Regions from separate parts of the Vibrio sp. SCSIO 43136 genome, predicted to be linked through region 2. Evidence: riboswitches for the same ligand, from Rfam matches in the RefSeq annotation. Region 2 holds a riboswitch; the other holds the start of a gene.
The links. A riboswitch is a leader RNA that binds a small molecule or an ion and turns the genes downstream of it on or off. The one in region 2 is predicted to bind lysine.
Positions count from the first base shown of each region.

Region 1: linked by a shared signal. The riboswitch ahead of J4N39_RS09565 (Na+/H+ antiporter NhaC family protein) and the one ahead of lysC (lysine-sensitive aspartokinase 3) in region 2 are both predicted to bind lysine.

Region 1 covers NZ_CP071848.1:2,026,833-2,036,983, reverse strand. The annotation lists gene dinG (ATP-dependent DNA helicase DinG) at 1-1,988, opposite strand, end outside; gene J4N39_RS09585 (porin) at 2,501-3,460, shown strand; gene J4N39_RS09580 (YccT family protein) at 3,595-4,242, shown strand; gene J4N39_RS09575 (inosine/guanosine kinase) at 4,421-5,725, shown strand; gene J4N39_RS09570 (H-NS family histone-like protein) at 5,781-6,188, opposite strand; lysine riboswitch at 6,493-6,677, shown strand; gene J4N39_RS09565 (Na+/H+ antiporter NhaC family protein) at 6,772-8,367, shown strand; His leader region at 8,529-8,662, shown strand; gene hisG (ATP phosphoribosyltransferase) at 8,709-9,605, shown strand; gene hisD (histidinol dehydrogenase) at 9,609-10,151, shown strand, end outside.
Region 2 covers NZ_CP071848.1:2,829,694-2,839,844, reverse strand. The annotation lists gene metH (methionine synthase) at 1-560, shown strand, start outside; gene lysC (lysine-sensitive aspartokinase 3) at 620-1,969, opposite strand; lysine riboswitch at 2,104-2,272, opposite strand; gene J4N39_RS13295 (pyridoxal-phosphate-dependent aminotransferase family protein) at 2,420-3,538, shown strand; gene J4N39_RS13290 (PglL family O-oligosaccharyltransferase) at 3,571-5,343, opposite strand; gene uvrA (excinuclease ABC subunit UvrA) at 5,395-8,220, opposite strand; gene galU (UTP--glucose-1-phosphate uridylyltransferase GalU) at 8,341-9,213, opposite strand; gene J4N39_RS13275 (DHHA1 domain-containing protein) at 9,281-10,151, opposite strand, start outside.

The DNA of each region.
Region 1 (10,151 bases), 800 kb from region 2:
ACTCTACCAGAGTCTTGCTCTTTACGCAGCAGGCGACCGACGGATTGGACCAGCTTTTTACTTGCTTCAGGCACGGTGATTTGTAAAAACGGATTGCCACCACGGCTTTCGATATACTCGGCATGGGCCTCTTCTACCGGAGAAGTAGGTACGGCAAACGGTATTTTGGTGATGATTAGGTTCTCAAGCAAATTACCTGGAAGATCCAGCCCTTCTGAGAAGCTGCCAGTGCCAAAAAGCACACTGGTTGTATGTTTTGAGCACAGCTGCTTATGTTTTTTTAGAATTTCTGCGCGTGATGATTCGCCTTGTAGCTGTAAGTTCCACTGTTTTTTCTTGGCGGTGGATTTGACAAGCTCCGCAACTTCACGCATTTGCCAATAAGAAGCAAACAGGACCAAGTTGGCTTTGTCTGATTCAATGTATTCGACGAGCCTATCGGCTAGGTGCTTAGTAAAGTCCTTAGCGGTAGGTTCAAACTGCATAGTAGGCACAACCAGTTCACCATTGTTGGCGTAATCAAATGGTGAGGCGAGGGCCAAAAACTGCACACCGTCTTCACTACGATCACTGATCCCCACTTGTTTGCAAAAGAAACTAAAAGAATTTAATGCTCTCATGGTGGCAGATACCAGTATGGCACCATTACAACGACTCCATAGCTGCTGGTCCAGTTGCCAACCCACTTCAAGCGGAGACACCGAAACGATGAAATCACCTTCGCGTTCAGGGTTAGTCGCTAGCCATCGGGCTAACGGTGCGCCTTTTTCTCTTAGCGGCTGTGCCATCAGCTGCCAAACCTTGGCTAAGTTCTCAAAGCGTTGGATGAAAAAACCAGCTTCTGCTAATGCAGGTTCTGCCAGACGGTTTGAGACTTCTCCTTCTTTTACGCGCTCACTGATCAGATCAGCAATTTTCGCAATCGCTTGGCAGCCTTTTTGGCTAGCCTTTTGTAGCTCTTCCGACTCCTTGACCAGCCAATCAGGAAGTTCACCGTTTTCGAAACGAAGTACACCTTCTTTAAAGAAACTTGGGTCAAAGCGAGTCGCAAGTTGGCTAAGACCAGGAACTAGGGTTTGAATGGCGTCTTGCAGCTCATTTCTAAATCGGTTGACTCGTTTCTCATCAGCAAGGCTGGCCAGTTTCGCTGTCGATTGATTCAAACTCTCAAGCCACGCAGCAGCACCTTTCAAGCTCGCTGAGGCCGAGGAGTGGTCTCTTGCGACTTTTGGTAAGTGGTGGGCTTCATCAAAAACATAGATAGTCTGCTCAGGTTCGGGAAGGATAATACCCCCACCTAGGTCGATATCAGACATCACCAAACTGTGGTTAGCAATGATGACGTCGCATTTCTCTAGTTCATTGCGTGCTTTTTGAAGCGGACAGTCCCTATGACTTGGTAGCGTCGCATTACAGCTGTGTTTGTCGCTGACAATTAATTGCCAGATATGATCATCAATATTAGTCGGCCAGCTATCTCGCTCACCATTCCATTTATTCTCGCCATAAGCCCGATACATGCGTTTGAGTAGATCGACTTCTTTAGTGGTTGGCTTCTTTTCAAACATTGCCAACTGTTCACCGTCAGCACTGCCGCTTGCTTGGGCAAGTTTCTCTGCACAACAATAACGTTGACGTCCCTTAGCTATCGCAAAGCTAAAAGGTTGCTCGGTAATCCTTCTATATAGAGGAAGGTCCTTACTGATTAATTGTTCTTGCAATGCGACCGTAGCGGTAGCAATAACCACTTTTTTATTACTGTGAAGTGCGAATGGAATGGTAGCCATTAAATAAGAAAGCGATTTTCCTATCCCAGTACCCGCTTCAGCAACCAGCATTCGATTGTTTTCGTGATAGCTACCCGCAAGTGTTTTTGCGATCTCAGCAACCAGAAAGTTCTGTGCTCGGCGAGGGATAAAGTTATCAAGTTGGTGCTGCAGGTTCTGATAACTGCTGCGAATAGATTTTTGTACTACAGGACTGAGCATAAATGGCCTCAAATTTTGACCGAGCGATTGTAACACAACGGGAAATTCTGCCTATAGGAGGCTCAATAAGTTCTGTTTTTGAGAAAATCTAGATCTCAATCACAAAAAAAAACTGAACCATCAGGGAGTTAGTTGTGATGAGTCAGCTGTCTGGAGGTTTGTTTGGTTATGTTGTTTATGTTGGTGGATTATTCTGAATAAGTCTAGGATATTCCATTTGCATAAATTTTTATGCTTAAAAAATTAATTCTTCAGAATGTGAATTTTTTAGTTTTTTTGTGATTTGCGACGTACTACTAACTTTTTTGTCTTTTTAAGTTGTTGATTTTTAACATTTTACAAATTTTGATTTGTGTTTTTTTAGTCATTTGACAGCTCGAAATTAATCTTGCAATCTAAACCTCGAATTCAGAAGAACTGACTTGGACCGCAAATTTTCAAATCAGTTCCTCGAAAACTAAAAAAGGGAACCGGAAAGGATTTCCTAATCTAAGAAAAGGCAGTGGATTATTATGAAAAAGACTCTAGTAGCACTAGTAGTAGCAGCGGTAGCTGGTTCAGCTAACGCAGGTATCGAGCTTTACAATGAAGGCGGTGTAACCGTTAACATGAAAGGCGACATCGAAGTTCAGTACGTTCAAGCTATCGGTTCTGACGAGCAGCTAACGCAAAAAATCGATGATGCTGACTTCGGCTTCGACACTCGTTACGCTATCGACGACACAACTCAAGTAGGCTTCTACTACGAGTTCTCTGGTGCAGATAACGACAAAAAAGGTCAAGCTGACCTAGCGTCAACTGGCGATGTATACGTTGGTTTCTACAATGACCAAATCGGTACGTTCAAAATCGGTAAACTAGCGACTCAACTTGATGATGCTGGTATCGGGTCAGACCACCTATTCGGTATCACTAAATTCTTCGACGACGCTGGCTTTGGCGGCCACGAAGCTGTTCGTTACGATCTAGACAAAGGTCAGTTCTACTTCGGCCTTGGTCTTATCCAAAACAAACTAAAAGCTAACTCTAAGCTAGGTGAAGCTGATGGTACTCATTTCGATGCTAAAGTTGGCTTCCGTGCAGACGCATTCGATGTTCGTGCATTTGCTGGTCAATCTAAGACTGACGCAACAGCGCCAGCAGTTGACAACAAGTTCACTCTTCTTGCTCTAGAAGGCACTTACTCTGGTATCGAAAATGTAAACCTACAAGCAGCAGTGTACAGCGTTAAGAACGACAATGACAACAAAACTGGTAACACCTACGCTCTAGCAGCTGACTACACAATGAATGCATGGAAATTTGCTGGTGGCTTCAGCTCACTAGACAAAGATGCAGGTGACTACAACACTTGGTTCCTAAACGCAGGTTACGCTATCGCACCTTCAACAACAGCATACGTTGAAGTTGGTGATACTTCTGAAGACGGCAAAGACCTAGGCTACGGCATGGGTATCAAAGCAGTATTCTAATCCTGCTTGAAAAGTCTTAATAGAAGCCACCTTCGGGTGGCTTTTTTTGTTGTATCTAATTTGTGATTTCTATCGCTAGCATCTGCCTAAGCTTGGTGATTTAATCAAAGTTAACTCGAAATTTGGAAAATGATATGCGTTGCACAAAAGTTTTAGCCCTAGCCGCAGTTAGTTTGTTTAGTTTTCATACCTTTGCAGCAGAATTGATTCCTGCAAAAGGGGTTGCGATTCTTTTCGCAAATGGAAGCGAGACCGAAAGCAAATACCAACCGGTTGCTATTACAGACGGTACCAACCAAGTTGTGGTAGAGGTAAACACCATGGTTGGTAATGGCAGTAAAAAAGAGAAGTTTTCTTCGAAGCCATTTATCTTAACTTTCGAAGCTGGACAGCAAGATGTTAATCTGGCGCACCCTAAGATATATAGCATTATCCATGCAGAGCAGGTATTTAGAACTTCTCCAGAATGGAGTCTGACTTCTGGCGGTTCAAATATTGCTTACACTTCTGATTTACTGAAAGGCAAAGAAGGGCTACTTCCTTATTCAGATATTGCACCGTTGGTTCAAAATTATAATGAGCAAAAAGGTTTGGCTATTGCCACAACGGTGGCGGTTGTAGCTAAACCACAGCCTAAATTAGCAGTTAAGCCTGAGGTTAAACCAGAAGCATCTGCTGTGCCTAAAGCTTCTGAGCCTTTAAGCGAGCTTAAGAAATGGTACATCGCTGCTTCAGATGCGGATCGTAAAGCCTTTCGCAAATGGGTCATTGATCAAGAGTAAGATATATCCAATAAAGAAGAGCCAAAACCTTAGCGGGTTTTGGCTTTTTTTGATTCAAAGCGACTAATGTTAAAAAATCCTTTTTGGCAAACGTTTGCTATTCTTAGGTGTATTGAAGCTGATTTATTCGCCAGATAAAATCGGCTCTCCTTAATGTCCCCTTACAAAATTTGAAACTATGAAATTTCCTGGTCAAAGAAAATCCAAACACTATTTTCCGGTTCATGCACGCGATCCTCTGGTCAGCCAAGCGCAAACCAGCAAGAAGATGTCTCGTACGCACATTGTGGGTATCGACCAAACGCTTGTTGATATTGAAGCAAAAGTTTCGGATGAGTTTATTGCCCAATTTGGCCTGAGTAAGGGACACTCACTGGTTATTGACGACCAAACCGCTGAAGCGCTATACACCGAACTTAAAGAGCAGAACCTTGTCACCAACGAATATGCGGGTGGCACTATAGGTAACACGCTTCACAACTACTCTGTGTTGGCTGATGACAAATCGATCTTACTGGGCGTCATGAGTAGCGATATTCAGATTGGCAGCTACGGTTACCGTTATCTGTGTAATACCTCTAGCCGTATGGATCTTAACCACCTTCAAGGTGTAAACGGTGCCATTGGCCGTTGTTTTGCTTTGATCAGTGAAGATGGCGAACGTACATTTGCGATTAGTGAAGGGCAAATGAACCAACTGGCCCCAGAAAGCATTCCTGAAGCTATTTTTGAGAACGCTTCTGCATTGGTCCTGACTTCGTATTTGGTGCGCTGTAAGAACGGCGATCCTATGCCAGACGCCACAATGAAAGCGATAGAATACGCCAAGAAGTATGATGTGCCAGTGGTGTTAACCCTAGGCACTAAATTTGTTATTCAGGATGATCCAGAGTACTGGCGTGATTTCTTGGCACAACATGTTTCAGTGGTTGCTATGAATGAAGATGAAGCTGAAGCATTGACCGGGGAAAGTGATCCTTTGCTAGCAGCCGACAAGACACTGGAGTGGGTTGATCTGGTATTGTGTACTGCAGGACCAGTTGGTCTATATATGGCTGGTTATACGGAAGAGAGCAAAAAACGCCAAACATCTTTGCCACTTCTACCAGGTGCAATCGCCGAATTTAATCAGTACGAATTCAGTCGTCCAGTGAAACGTTCATTGGCAGAAAACCCGATTAAAGTCTACTCGCATATTGCCCCTTACATGGGCGGCCCAGAGAAGATTAAGAACACTAATGGTGCTGGAGACGCTGCGTTGTCAGCATTGCTGCATGATATGGCGGCGAATCGTTACCACAAAGATAATGTGCCAAACTCAAGTAAACACCAATTGTCTTTCTTAACTTACTCATCTTTTTCACAAGTATGTAAATATTCTAACCGAGCAAGTTATGAAGTTTTGGTTCAGCATTCACCACGATTGTCTCGCGGTTTACCAGAGCGAGAAGATAGCTTAGAAGAAGCCTACTGGGAACGTTAAAATAAAAAAGAGCGCATTTTATGCGCTCTTTTTATATTTCTATTAGTAACTAAGCTTATTTGATAAGGAAGCTATCTAGTTCTACACCTTTATCTAGCTCTGCTTGGATTGCAGAAGGCGTGCGGCCTTGTCCAGTCCAAGTCTTACGTTCACCGTCTACTGTGTATTCGTATTTAGCAGGACGTGGTTCACGTTTCTTTTTCGCTTTAGTTTTATCACTACCAGACATAGCAGCAATTAGATCTTCAAGGTCGATACCTTCTTTTGCAATTAGCTCGGCATATTCAGCTAATTTAGCTTCTTTTTCTGCTTGAGCTGCGCGCTCTGCTTCAGCAGCTTCACGACGCTCTTCAACTACGATAGATAGTTTCTCGTGCATTTCTTCGAGGGTGTCGAAAGATAGCTCACGTGCAAAAGCACGTAGACTACGGATATTCAGTAAAGTCTTGGTAATATCAGACATGACAATTCCTATTTAATTATTCTTTATTGCATTTAAATGATAACAGTGAATATCAATATTACAATGGGGAGAAAAGTAAATATTTAATTAATTACATTTCAGTCGTTTTTAATTAATAAATACTTACAATTATAGAGTCTAGCATACTTTAAAAGTTCAGTATGCAGCTAAAGTAGTAGTACTAAAGTCAGTTTCGGAACTTGACGCTAGTTGATGCTAGATTGAGTGAAATTTTATGTTGCAAAAGTGGATAGGATCAGTAGTATGTCGGATTCCTGATTTGGTGAGGTGTATTATATCTCCTCGCCAACGTAGAGGTGCAATGACTATGAGTCTATGCTTTTAGGGTGATGCCTGAGAGAAGCATTAAAAGGAGTCATTGCCGAAGTGTCAGCAGCCCCATCAGGGCCTGGCGCTGGGGTTATATCCGAAAGGAATAACACTGCCATAGTCTATTATGTTGTTAAACTATGGAGCGCTACTGTAGGGTTGGGTGAAGTGTTCGCTTCCCTTTCGCTTGTTCAACATGCCTTATTTGGCAGTCTGCAGTAGATCTCTAACCAAACATTGGTTTTTGAAGATCATGAATTTAATTGATTACACCTCATCCTCTTTATCGCTATTGCCACCACTTATTGCGTTAGGTTTAGCGATTGTTACGCGTCGTGTCCTTATCTCTTTAGGTGTAGGTATCGCCCTTGGCGCTGTATTACTCAACGATTATTCTTTAACTCAGTCAGTAAGTTATATTACTACGACTGTCACCGGCCTAGTAATTGAAGACGGTGGTATCAATAGTTGGAATATGAGTATCGTTGCATTCTTAATTTTGTTAGGAATGACCACTGCATTATTAACTCTTTCAGGCGGTACTCGCGCTTTTGCTGAGTGGGCACAAAAAAGAGTTAAATCTAAACGTGGTTCTAAATTACTCGCAGCTTTCTTGGGCGTGTTCATCTTTGTCGATGATTACTTTAATAGTTTAGCCGTGGGTGCTATTTCTCGCCCTGTTACCGATCGCTTTTATGTATCGCGTGCAAAACTTGCGTATGTACTCGATTCAACAGCGGCTCCTATGTGTGTATTAATGCCAGCATCTAGCTGGGGTGCATATATCATGACCATCATTGGTGGCATATTAGTGACCCATGGCATGACGGAATATTCTGCGCTCGGTGCATATCTACGTATTGTCCCGATGAACTTCTACGCCGTATTTGCGCTATTAATGGTGTTTGCAGTGGCGTGGTTCCAACTTGACGTTGGCTTAATGCGTAAGCGTGAAATTGAAGCTTCACAAGGTCGTGGTTTTGGCGGCGACAACGATTCTGCCGAAGCGCACGAAATAAATGAAGAGCTAGACATTGTCGAAAGTGAGTTTGGTAAAGTCTCTGATTTGGTTTTACCGATCCTAGTACTGATTGTCGCAACTATCGCTTCAATGGTATTTACTGGCGGCCAATCTTTAGCTGAAGCTGAAAAACCATTCTCGCTACTAGGGGCTTTTGAAAACACTGATGTTGGTTTGTCGCTTTGTTATGGTGGTCTAGCAGGTCTTGTGGCCGCTCTAATAACGGTAGTTCGTCAGAAACTTGCTTTTGCAGACATTGCCACCACGATGTGGATTGGTGCGAAATCGATGTTTGGCGCAATTCTGATCCTATTCTTTGCATGGTCTATCGGCTCGGTTATCGGTGATATGAATACTGGTGCTTACCTATCTTCACAAGTGCAAGGCAATATTGGTCCGCACTGGCTACCTGTTATCTTATTCCTACTGTCAGGTTTAATGGCATTCTCGACGGGTACGTCTTGGGGTACTTTTGGCATTATGCTGCCAATCGCTGGTGACATGGCTGGTGCAACCGATCTGGCGTTGATGCTGCCAATGTTAAGTGCGGTATTAGCGGGTTCGGTATTTGGTGACCACTGTTCTCCAATTTCGGATACAACAATACTGTCTTCAACGGGTGCTCGTTGTAACCATATCGATCACGTAGCGACTCAGCTTCCTTATTCACTCTCTGTCGCATTGGTTTCATGCATCGGCTTTATTGTGTTGGGTATGACAAGTTCAGTGGCATTCTCGTTTGCTGCATCTTCAGTCGCCTTTGTGGTGGTTTGCTTCGCACTGTTCTTTGTATCGCGTTCAAAAGAGGTGAAAGCGCCAGCGGTTTAACACTATGGCAACCTAGCTTGTAAGCGAATTGTATAAGAGAGGGCAGTTGCTCTCTCTTTTTTTTATTTTCTTGAAATTATCGGTTGCAAAAAAGCACCGCCTTAGTTAGTGTGAAGTTAACTCAAGGAGATACTAATTATGCGTATTTGTGAAATGAACATTCATCACCACCACCATCCTGACTAGTCTTTCGGGAGGTTTACGCATAACCGGAAGACAATAGGGCTTCCGGTGGTAATCAAAGAATACAGATGATAACCCTCGGAAGAGCCAAGCCTTCCGAGGGTTTTTCTTTTATAGCTTTACTGATTAATTTTAAAAATGCCGACAGGGATATCACGATGCAAACACAACGCCTAAGAATCGCAATTCAAAAAAAAGGACGCCTAAGTAAAGAGTGTCAGGACCTACTTAAAAAATGTGGCGCTAAATTCAACATCATGGGTGAGCGTTTAGTGGTTCACTCTGAGAACATGCCAATCGATCTGCTGTTGGTTCGTGATGACGACATCCCTGGCCTTGTTATGGATGGCGTGGTTGACCTAGGTTTCATTGGTGAAAACGAGCTAGAAGAAGTTCGTCTAGAACGCCTTGCTCAAGGTGAACCAAGTAGTTTTAAAGCGCTACGCCGCTTAGATTTCGGTGGTTGCCGCTTGTCTATCGCTATCGATAAAGACGAGACCTACAACGGTCCACAAGACCTTGCAGGTAAACGAATTGCAACCACTTACCCTCAGCTATTGAAGAGCTTTATGGAAGAGCAGGGCGTACCTTTCTCAACTTGTATGCTAACCGGCTCTGTAGAAGTCGCACCACGCGCAGGCCTTGCCGATGCTATCGCTGACCTGGTATCAACAGGTGCAACACTTGAAGCCAACGGTCTAAAAGAAGCGGAAGTGATTTTCCGTTCAAAAGCGACGCTTATTCAGCGTGATGGAGAGTTCTCTCAAGAGAATGCAGAACTCATCGACAAGCTACTGACTCGCATGCAAGGCGTGACTCAAGCTAAAGAGTCTAAATACATCATGCTGCACGCCCCAACTGAGCGTCTTGATGAAATCAAATCACTCCTACCAGGCGCTGAAGATCCAACGGTATTACCGCTTTCCGCTGAACAAAATCGAGTCGCCGTTCATCTTGTAAGTACTGAAAACCTTTTCTGGGAAACAATGGAACAGCTAAAAGAGCTAGGTGCGAGCTCAATCCTTGTACTGCCAATCGAAAAAATGATGGAGTAAGCGATGAAGACGTTAGTTTGGCAATCTTTAAGTGAGTCGCAGCAAAACTCTGTACTAGAGCGCCCTGCGATTACTGAAGGTGCAAATATCACAGAAGCAGTCGAGTCAGTGATTGCCGCAGTACGCTCCGAGGGTGATACGGCGTTAAAAGCTCTAACTGAAAAATTCGATAAAGTGGCACTTGAAAACATTCAAGTGTCAGCGCAGGAAATTGATGCGGCATCAGATCGTCTTTCAGACAAAATGAAACAAGCGCTTCAACAAGCGTATGCAAATATCGCGACCTTCCACGAAGCGCAAAAACCACAACCATTGGTGGTAGAAACTCAGCCGGGGATCGTCTGTGAGCAAGTGACCCGAGCGATTAATAAAGTGGGTCTGTATATTCCCGGTGGCAGTGCGCCACTTCCATCTACCGTCCTTATGCTTGGTGTGCCTGCGCAAATTGCGGGTTGTCGTGAGGTGGTTCTTTGTTCGCCGCCACCTATTGCGGATGAAATCCTTTACGTCGCTAAGCTGTGTAAAATTGACAAAGTCTTCCAGTTA
Region 2 (10,151 bases):
GTTTTAACTACTGTCTGTCAGACTATGTTGCGCCTAAATCTAGTGGCAAGAAAGATTGGATTGGTGCTTTTGCAGTGACTGGCGGTGTCGGTGAGCGAGAGCTCGCCGATGAGTATAAAGCGCAAGGTGACGACTACAACGCCATTATGGTTCAAGCGGTAGCGGATCGCTTGGCAGAAGCTTTTGCAGAATACTTGCATGAGAAAGTACGTAAGGAAATCTGGGGTTACTCTGCCGATGAAGACTTGTCTAACGATGACCTTATCCGTGAAAAGTATCAAGGTATTCGTCCAGCGCCAGGGTACCCAGCTTGTCCAGAGCATACTGAAAAAGGTACCCTCTGGGAAATGTTGCAAGTCGAAGAGTCGATTGAGATGTCGCTGACATCAAGTTATGCAATGTGGCCGGGAGCATCAGTCTCTGGTTGGTACTTCTCTCATCCAGATTCTCGTTATTTTGCGATCGCTCAGATCCAGCAAGATCAGGCAGACGATTACGCCCAGCGTAAAGGTTGGTCTGAACAAGATGTTGAGAAGTGGTTAGCGCCTAATATGAATTAGTCGGTGGCGAATAAAAAAAGCGAGCTTGAATGGCTCGCTTTTTTGTTTTTTTAAATCGATTACTCAAACAGTTCCTGGTGCAGTGCTTGAACTGCTCCTTTGGCTTCGGATTCATGCATCAGGAAGCAAAGGTTATGTTGGCTTGCACCGTAGCAGATCATGCGCAAGTTGACGTCTTCAAGGGTACTGAATACTTGCTTAGCATAACCACGGCTATTGCTCATGTTGTTACCGATCAGCGCAACAAGGCTCAAGCCATGTTCTACTTCAACACTGCACATTTGCTCTAGCTCTTCACGAGCACCTTCTGGCAATTGAGGTGGGCCTCCAGCAGTATTGGTTTGATCCAATGTCAGCGACACACTCACTTCAGAGGTGGTGATGAGGTCAACAGAGACTTTATGCTTGGCTAGGATCTTAAATGCCTCAGCTAAGAAACCGTAGGCATGGAACATGTTTAGGCTGCGCAAAGTAACCATGGTTTGATTGCCACGCAGCGCCAGTGCTCTAAACAGCGGAGCAGTTTCCACTTCCTGGCGGATCCAAGTTCCACCTTGTTCTGGGGCTTTGGAAGAGCCGACAAAAACAGGGATTTGGTGGCGAAGTGCTGGCATCAAAGTCGATGGATGCAGGATCTTAGCACCAAAGTTTGCCATTTCAGACGCTTCACTAAAGCTGATTTCTGGGATAGGCGTGGCCTTAGGCGCCACTCGTGGATCGGTGGTGTAAATTCCTGGTACATCCGTCCATATCTCAAGGCCGCTTGCTTTCACCGCTTCGGCAATCAGTGCCGCACTATAGTCACTGCCACCTCGACCTAAAGTGGTAGTATTACCATCAGCATCACTACCAATAAAGCCTTGGGTAACCACGACCTGCTCTTCGCATAGTGGTACTAGCTTTTCTTCAGCGAGCTTAGAGATTTCTTCAAGCTGTGGCTCTGCCGAACCAAAGGTTCCATCGGTTCTTAATACCTCTCGGATGTCGAAGCGAGTTGCTGCGACTCCACGTTCACGTAGGATCTGCGCAAGAATATAGGTCGACATCAGCTCCCCACAAGCAACCAAATGATCGGTGAGTTTGTCACTGGTTTGAAACGACGCGGCTTCAGCAACTGTCGCTACCGTGTCGAGGATCTGCTTAACTTGGCTGGCAGTCTCTTTAGCATCCTCAAGACGAGAAAGAACTCGATTATGGATTTCAGCCAGCTGAGCAAGCAGCTCATGGCGGCGATCGCTATCCGCTTCACCATTAGCGAGTTCAACCAATATATTGGTTACACCAGAACATGCACTACTTACAATTAGACGGGTTAGTGGATTGGCTTCGATAATAGCGGCACAACGGCTCATAGCGTCAAAATCAGCGACACTGGTACCACCAAACTTGGCGACATTAAAACGACTCACGATGGGATCTCCCAAAAATTCCTAAAATAACAATCGATGACAAAAGTAGTTGTCATCCAACATCCGATGTGAAGAGAGAGAAAGGTAAGAGAAGTGATCTTTAGTTATTGTTTTTACGACAATAGATATCTATGACTCTTAGAAGTTCTCCGCATAAGGCGACAGTTGTTAGGATTCAGCCTAAACAACCGACAAGTTAGCTTCACGACGAAAACTTGCCTCGGCACTACTCCCCCTTAAGCAACAACATCAGCTCGTGACGCCGCTATTGCTCTACCTGGGTAGTGCTCCTCTTCTGCTCACCATTGAACGTTTTTCAGCCGATAAAGTCAATCGGTAGTTAGAGCTAGAATTCACTTTTTAAGCCTTTCACTCGACCTAAGTGCAATTGTGCGGTAAAAGTAATCAAGTTACTCTGAAACATACTATTAACAATAAGAGAGCTCTCCAATGACGATTACTAGCTTTAACCCCCCAAGACGAACCTTAATGGGCCCGGGACCTTCAGACATTTACCCTCATGTGTTGCATGCGCTGAGTCGCCCAACCGTAGGTCACCTAGACCCTCTGTTTATTCAAATGATGGATGAGCTTAAGTCACTGCTTAAGTATGCTTTTCAAACTGAAAATGAGTTCACTATCGCGCTGTCTGCACCGGGAAGTGCGGGGATGGAAGCCTGCTTTGTGAATCTTGTTGAACCGGGCGATAAGGTGATTGTTTGTCGCAATGGTGTGTTCGGTGAGCGCATGCGTGAAAATGTGCTTCGCTGTGGCGGTGAAGCGATCGTTATTGACGATGAGTGGGGAGCACCTGTTTCCCTCGATAAAGTTGAGCAAGCCTTTGCGGATCACCCTGATGCTAAGGTGCTGGCATTTGTTCACGCTGAGACTTCTACAGGGGCGCTGTCAGATGCTCAGCAATTAGCACAAGTTGCTCAGCAATATGAAGCTTTGACCATCGTTGATACGGTGACGTCTTTAGGTGGTGTGCCGCTTAAAGTTGATGAGTGGGGTTTGGATGCTGTTTATTCTGGTAGTCAGAAGTGTTTGTCCTGCGTTCCGGGGCTCGCCCCACTAACGTTCTCAGCCAAAGCGGTGGAGAAAATTCAGTCACGAAAGACGTTAGTTCAGAGCTGGTTCCTCGACCAGAGCTTGGTGCTGGGCTATTGGAGTGGAGAAGGTAAACGCAGTTACCACCATACAGCACCAGTAAACAGTCTGTATGCGTTACATGAAGCCTTGTTGCAACTTAAAACCGAAGGTTTAGAGAACGCTTGGCAACGCCATCAAGCAATGCATCAAACACTTAAACAAGGCTTGCTTGAGCTTGGGTTTCAATTTGTTGTAGATGAGCCGTATCGCTTACCGCAGCTTAATGCAGTTTATCTACCAGAAGGGGTTGATGATGCAGCAGTGCGAAATCATCTGTTGCAGCACTATAACCTAGAAATTGGCGCAGGATTGGGCGCACTTGCAGGAAAGGCATGGCGAATTGGCCTGATGGGTTATGGAGCAAGGCCAGAGAATGTTGCTTTGTGTCTCAGTGCTTTAAAGTCAGCACTAAAATAATGAACAAGGGAGAGCAAATGCTCTCCCTTGTTTTAATTGGCGGCTGATGCCGTACTTGTTGCTTTGGATGGCGGCTGATATTTCACTTGGCTAAAATCTTTGTTTGGGAATAAGAACTCAGCTTCGGTTTGAATTTGCCGTGCTTTTTCTTCTTCACCCATACCTTGATAAGCCAAGATCAAATTGGTGTAAAACGCAGGCCTTGGTTTACGGGGAATGATGCTCAGAGACCAATCTATATAAGGCTGGATAAGCTTTGCATCTTGGGTGTAAAGGCCAATCGTTAAGTAAGTGCTGTAGACATCCCTATCAAAACGATCTTTCCAAACCACAGGGTTAGTCACCTTATCCAGTAATTCTGGTTGTCTAGGCTGTGACTTTTCAAACTGTGTCAATACATAGTTAGTGTGGAGGGCACTGAGCATATAAAAGCTAGTAATGATAGGTAGCACCAAACTCGATGATGCCGTTAGTACTTTACTGAACTTAGAAAAAGGGGCGAACTTATATTTTGCAGTCCGCTGATCGAGCCAAAACAGCAGCACGATGAAGCTGATCCAGTGGATCGCTGAGTGGTAAAAAGGGTACTCGAGTTGTGAGTGTACAACGAGTGGGGCAAAAAGCGCCAACATGCCCAAACGTGTACCTTCTCTAGCTGTAGTGATCTTGTAGGTAATGAAAGCAGCGGTGAGTAATATTACCAAAACAGGTACCAGGCCAGCCTCTACTCCCCAGAGCATTAACTCGTTATGCGGGTGATCGAGCGCAGCTAGCCCAGCCGGATAGTGCTCATTGAGTTGGTGCTGCCTTGCGGTATAAAGCATATAGGCGGATTCAAAGTGTCCGTAACCATAGCCCGTAAAAGGTTTTTCAATGATCATATCTATGGTTTGCGGAAAGTGAAACTGGCGTGCTGAAGTTAGAGAGGTTTTTGACTCTAACAGTTCTAGATTCTGAGACTCTCCAAGTAACTCTGGGGTGACGATACCGATACCCGTGGCAAGAACAAGTGCTGCAGTCCAAGTAGCAAAGCGTCGTTTAGTAGAAAAGCGCCATAGGTAGGGAAGGATAAGTACGATACCTATTACTGCACCTAGCCAGCCAGTCCTTGAAGAAACAATGACGAGCATGGGGGCAATGAGTAATGGGATTGCGATCAGAAAGCTGATGTGCCAAGGTTTTCTTCGGTATTTATTTGGCAGCCTTGCAAGCAAATAAGCCGATAACACCAGCCCAGTAGCTAAGAAGCTTGCCAAAACATTAGGCTGCTGAAAAATACCATAAGGACGATTTTGAATCGTGTTGTAACCGAACATATTGCCCGGTGTTAAGTAGAGGTATTGAACCCAACAAATGATAGCTTCAATACCAGTTGCAAGAACGATAAACCATAACAGTCTTTGCTTTTGCTTATTACTGAAAGGAAATTGCTGTAAGGTGACGAAAAGAAAAAAGCCCGCCCAAAGCCCGGTTAACCTTCCCAGTGATTGTTCTATGATGGTCTCAGGGAAAGTAATGGGAGCGGTGAGCACTAGGCAACACAAAAATAGTGCAACGGTAAGTTTAGAGTACTTGAGCTTTTGATTTCGAGATAACTGGTACAGACCGATAGCGATCGCAATGCTGGCGGTTATCCAAGTTGTGGCATTAAACGATAGGGCGAGTCCAGATCCTCCTGGATTTGGCATAAAAAAGTGCATGCTGACTAAAAAGGTAAAACCAAGCGCAGCTAAGAAACGTCGATTAAGTGGAGTCTGAACTTTTACAGACTCCAACTCTGTACCCCTGACATGCAGTGTTGCCATGAAAGTGACCTAAACTATGAAAAATAAATACTCATTGAATAGTAACACTTTTTAGCCAAGCATTGGCTTTAAGAAGTGAGCGGTATGAGAGCCCTCGACCAATGCCACATCTTCTGGTGTACCTTGGGCAATGATTTCACCGCCACCTTGGCCACCTTCTGGCCCTAAATCGACAATCCAGTCTGCGGTTTTAACCACATCAAGGTTATGCTCGATAACCACCACAGTATTGCCGTGATCGCGTAAGCGGTGCAGTACTGTAAGTAATTGCTGAATATCATGAAAGTGCAGACCTGTAGTCGGCTCATCCAAAATATACAGTGTTTTCCCCGTATCTCGTTTCGACAGTTCTCGTGCGAGTTTGACTCGCTGCGCCTCACCGCCAGAGAGTGTGGTGGCTGCTTGGCCCAATCGAATGTAGGAAAGGCCAACATCCATCAGCGTTTGCAGCTTGCGAGCAATCACAGGCACAGGGTCAAAGAACTCACGTGCATCTTCTACTGTCATCTGCAGGACTTCGTCGATGCTCTTACCTTTATAGCGCACTTCTAAAGTTTCACGGTTGTAGCGCTTGCCCTTACATACATCGCAAGGTACATAAACATCGGGCAAGAAGTGCATTTCGACCTTGATAACACCATCACCTTGACACGCTTCGCAGCGGCCACCACGGACGTTAAAACTGAATCGCCCTGGCTTGTAGCCTCGTGAACGAGACTCTTGCGTGCCTGCAAAGAGTTCACGGATTGGGGTGAAAATACCGGTGTAAGTGGCAGGGTTTGAACGTGGTGTACGACCAATTGGGCTCTGGTCGATATCGATGACCTTGTCGAAGTGCTCAAGCCCTTGCACTTTTTTATGTGGCGCTGGTTGAGCGACTGTCGCCCCATTGAGTTGTGTTTGAGCGATTTTGTAGAACGTGTCGTTGATCAGTGTCGACTTACCGGATCCAGAGACGCCCGTAACACAAGTAAACAGACCGACCGGAATAGAGAGATCGACAGTTTTTAGGTTATTACCACTGGCACCAAGAACTTTGACGACCTTTTTCTTGTCGATTGGTGTTCTTTTCTCTGGGATTGCAATGCATTTCTCACCACTTAGGTACTGGCCTGTAAGAGATTCAGGTGCATCAAGGATCGCTTGCATATCACCTTCGGCTACTACGTTACCGCCATGTACTCCAGCGCCTGGGCCAATATCAATGATATGGTCAGCGCAGCGAATGGCATCTTCATCATGTTCTACAACCAATACGGTATTACCCAAATCACGCAAGTGAGTGAGGGTTTTTAGCAGTCGCTCGTTATCGCGTTGGTGCAGACCGATAGATGGTTCGTCAAGCACGTACATAACCCCTACTAGACCAGCACCAATTTGGCTGGCAAGACGAATACGCTGTGCTTCACCACCCGACAGCGTCTCCGCACTACGGGAAAGGTTCAAGTAGTTTAAGCCAACGTTGACCAAAAAGTGCAGACGATCGTTGATCTCTTTCATGACCTTCTCTGCGATTTGAGCTTTTTGTCCAGTCAGCTCCAGCTGTTGGAAGAAGGCCATCGCTTCACTGATACTCATCTCGACAATTTCTGGCAAGGTGACGTCGGCAACGAACACATTTCTCGCTTCGACTCTCAAGCGAGTACCATTACAGCTATCACAAGACTTGGTCGAAATGTATTTGGCTAGATCTTCACGTACCGCATTTGACTCGGTATCACGATAGCGGCGCTCAAGAGTATTCAAGATCCCTTCAAATGGGTGACGTTTTACTCGGCTATCGCCACGATCATTGATATACACAAATTCGATTTCAGTTCGACCTGAACCTTTCAAAACGATCTCTTTGATTGGCTTAGAAAGATCTTTGAAAGGGGTATCTAGCGAAAAGTCATAGTGATTCGCCACCGCTGAAAGCATTTGAAAGTAGTAGTAGTTTTTCTTATCCCAACCTCGGATGGCACCGTCAGCGATGCTGAGGTTTTCATCCAGTACCACTCGGCTAGCGTCAAAATATTGCTGAACCCCTAGGCCATCACAGGTTTCACATGCACCTGCTGGGTTGTTAAACGAGAATAGACGAGGTTCGAGTTCTTGCATGCTGTAACCACAGTGTGGACAAGCAAAGTTGGCGGAAAACACCAGCTCTTCTTGGTCTTTGTCATCCATACTTGCAACAACAGCGATGCCACCAGAAAGCTCTAGTGTGGTTTCAAAAGACTCGGCTAAGCGTTGTTGCAGATCTGAGCGTACTTTAAATCGATCGACCACCACCTCGATGGTGTGTTTTTTGTGTAGCTCTAGTGCTGGTGGATCAGAAAGATCACAGGTTTCACCATCAATTCGTGCTCGAATAAAACCTTGAGCCGCGAGGTTCTCTAGAGTTTTTACGTGCTCGCCTTTACGCTCCTTGACGATCGGCGCAAGCAGCATCAGTTTACTGCCTTCTTCCATCTCTAGCACTTTATCCACCATCTGGCTGACGGTTTGAGCGGCTAGAGGAACTTTGTGTTCGGGACAGCGAGGCTCGCCAACGCGAGCGTATAGAAGGCGCAGATAATCGTAGACTTCAGTGATTGTACCGACCGTTGAGCGAGGGTTATGTGAGGTCGACTTTTGCTCAATAGATATCGCCGGGGATAGACCTTCAATATGGTCTACGTCGGGTTTTTCCATCAAAGAGAGAAACTGACGAGCATATGCGGATAGGGACTCGACATAGCGTCGTTGACCTTCAGCATATAGGGTGTCAAAAGCTAATGAAGACTTACCTGAACCCGATAAGCCAGTGATAACGATCAGCTTATCTCGTGGAATGGTGAGGTTGATATTTTTCAGGTTGTGGGTGCGGGCACCGCGAACGTCAATACTTTCCATTAGTTCTGCTCAATGAGGAAGACAATGGGTGTAGTATTACATAGCGTGTGAAATGTGCAATAAATACTGGATAAAAAAACAGTAAGGCAGTTGATTTACTGCCTTACTGGGAAATCTCGATTAAGAAGACTTTTGAGTAGAATGTTTATCTAATTCGACTTTCTTTTCGTCTTTTTTGTAAAGAGTCTCAAAGCAATAGTTAGTTGCCTCAATATACCCTTCAACACTACCACAATCGAAACGCTTACCTTTAAACTTGTAAGCCAATACACAACCCGATTTGGCCTGCTTCAACAAGGCATCGGTAATTTGAATCTCTCCACCTTTGCCTGGTTCAGTATTCTCAATCAGTTCAAAAATATCAGGTGTCAAAATGTATCGGCCAATAATCGCTAGGTTGCTTGGAGCAGTCCCTTTCTCTGGCTTTTCAACCATGTTGTCGACGCGATAAAGATCATCTTTAATCATTTCACCAGCGATGACACCATACTTGTGTGTTTCATCTTCAGGTACTTCTTGTACCGCCACGATAGAACAACGGAATTGTTTGTATAGTGCAACCATTTGTGCCAGAACGCCTTGAGCCTCGTTGACACAGAGGTCATCTGCTAGCACAACCGCAAATGGGTTATCACCAACAAGCTCTCGGCCAGTTAGGATCGCGTGCCCTAACCCTTTCATTTCTCTTTGTCGGATATAAGTGAAGTTTGCGGCTTCAATAGTGCCACGGATATCTGTTAGCAGTTCTTCTTTGTTCGTCCCGCTAATTTGGTGCTCTAGCTCATAGTTTTTATCGAAATGGTCCATGATCGAGTGTTTGCCACGACCGGTAACGATACACATGCCATCCATACCTGCTTCAATCGCTTCTTCTACACCGTATTCAATCAACGGCTTGTTTACCACTGGCATCATCTCTTTTGGCATCGATTTGGTGGCAGGTAAAAAGCGGGTTCCATATCCAGCGGCCGGGAAAAGGCACTTCTTGATCATTGTCTAATCCTATTTAATTCAACTGAGTCAATAAAACATTAACATTATGTGAAGGGTTAAAAAATATTTAGCTTGAAAACTCTTGTCTAAATAATGAGATAAATCGCTTCATGTCATCATTTTTTAACACGTTAATCCCTGCTGCGCCGGCGCGTCCCCCACCTGTTTCAAATTGACTGGCTAGGTTGTCAGCGCCTAAGCGGCGATTTAATGGAGCTCGAATGCTAACTTGCCAAGTTGAGTGATCACGACGGGTTAAAATTGCATGGGCTTTGTTTGGTGCCACATTTGCTAATTGATTACCTAAAATCCCGCTCATTCGTCTTGCCCATTTTGCATTGGGCAAAATAAACAGCCTTAGATTGCCTTCATCGATTTCTGGAACTAGAGATTGGCAATGTGCTTGGTCTTGCTGATATTGATGTTCGAGCGCTGAGATGGCTTCCTGATGCTGGAACATGAACTTAAATGGACAATCGCTTCCCTCCATCAACTGGTAAAGTTTTTCTGGTGGGTACAACAGATCATCGATATTAGCGCCATAACCGTTGTAGTTAAGTAGGGTGCCAAGCGAATGCAACTGCTGAGTTTGTTGCTCGGATAATTCCGCTTTACTTGCCAGTGTTCTAGCTACTTCAATCAGGTTATCGCCAAATGCTCCAACGATTGCCCAGTGACGATACCTTCCTCGCAAATACTTATCGATGATGAGCGCTGTACAGGTGTTTGCTGAGGTATTGATATGAGACTCAAGTTGATCGTGCTTAGGAATATCGCCTGATTGGTGGTGGTCGGCGTAAAAAACGCTGCAACCCACATTTAGCGCTTGTATAAGAGCGGCATGATTTTTTTTCATCGACACATCGAGCACGGTGAGCTCATCCCCTTTGGCAAAGGGTACGGATTTGAGCAGTTCGATGTTGCGCTTTACTCCAGTT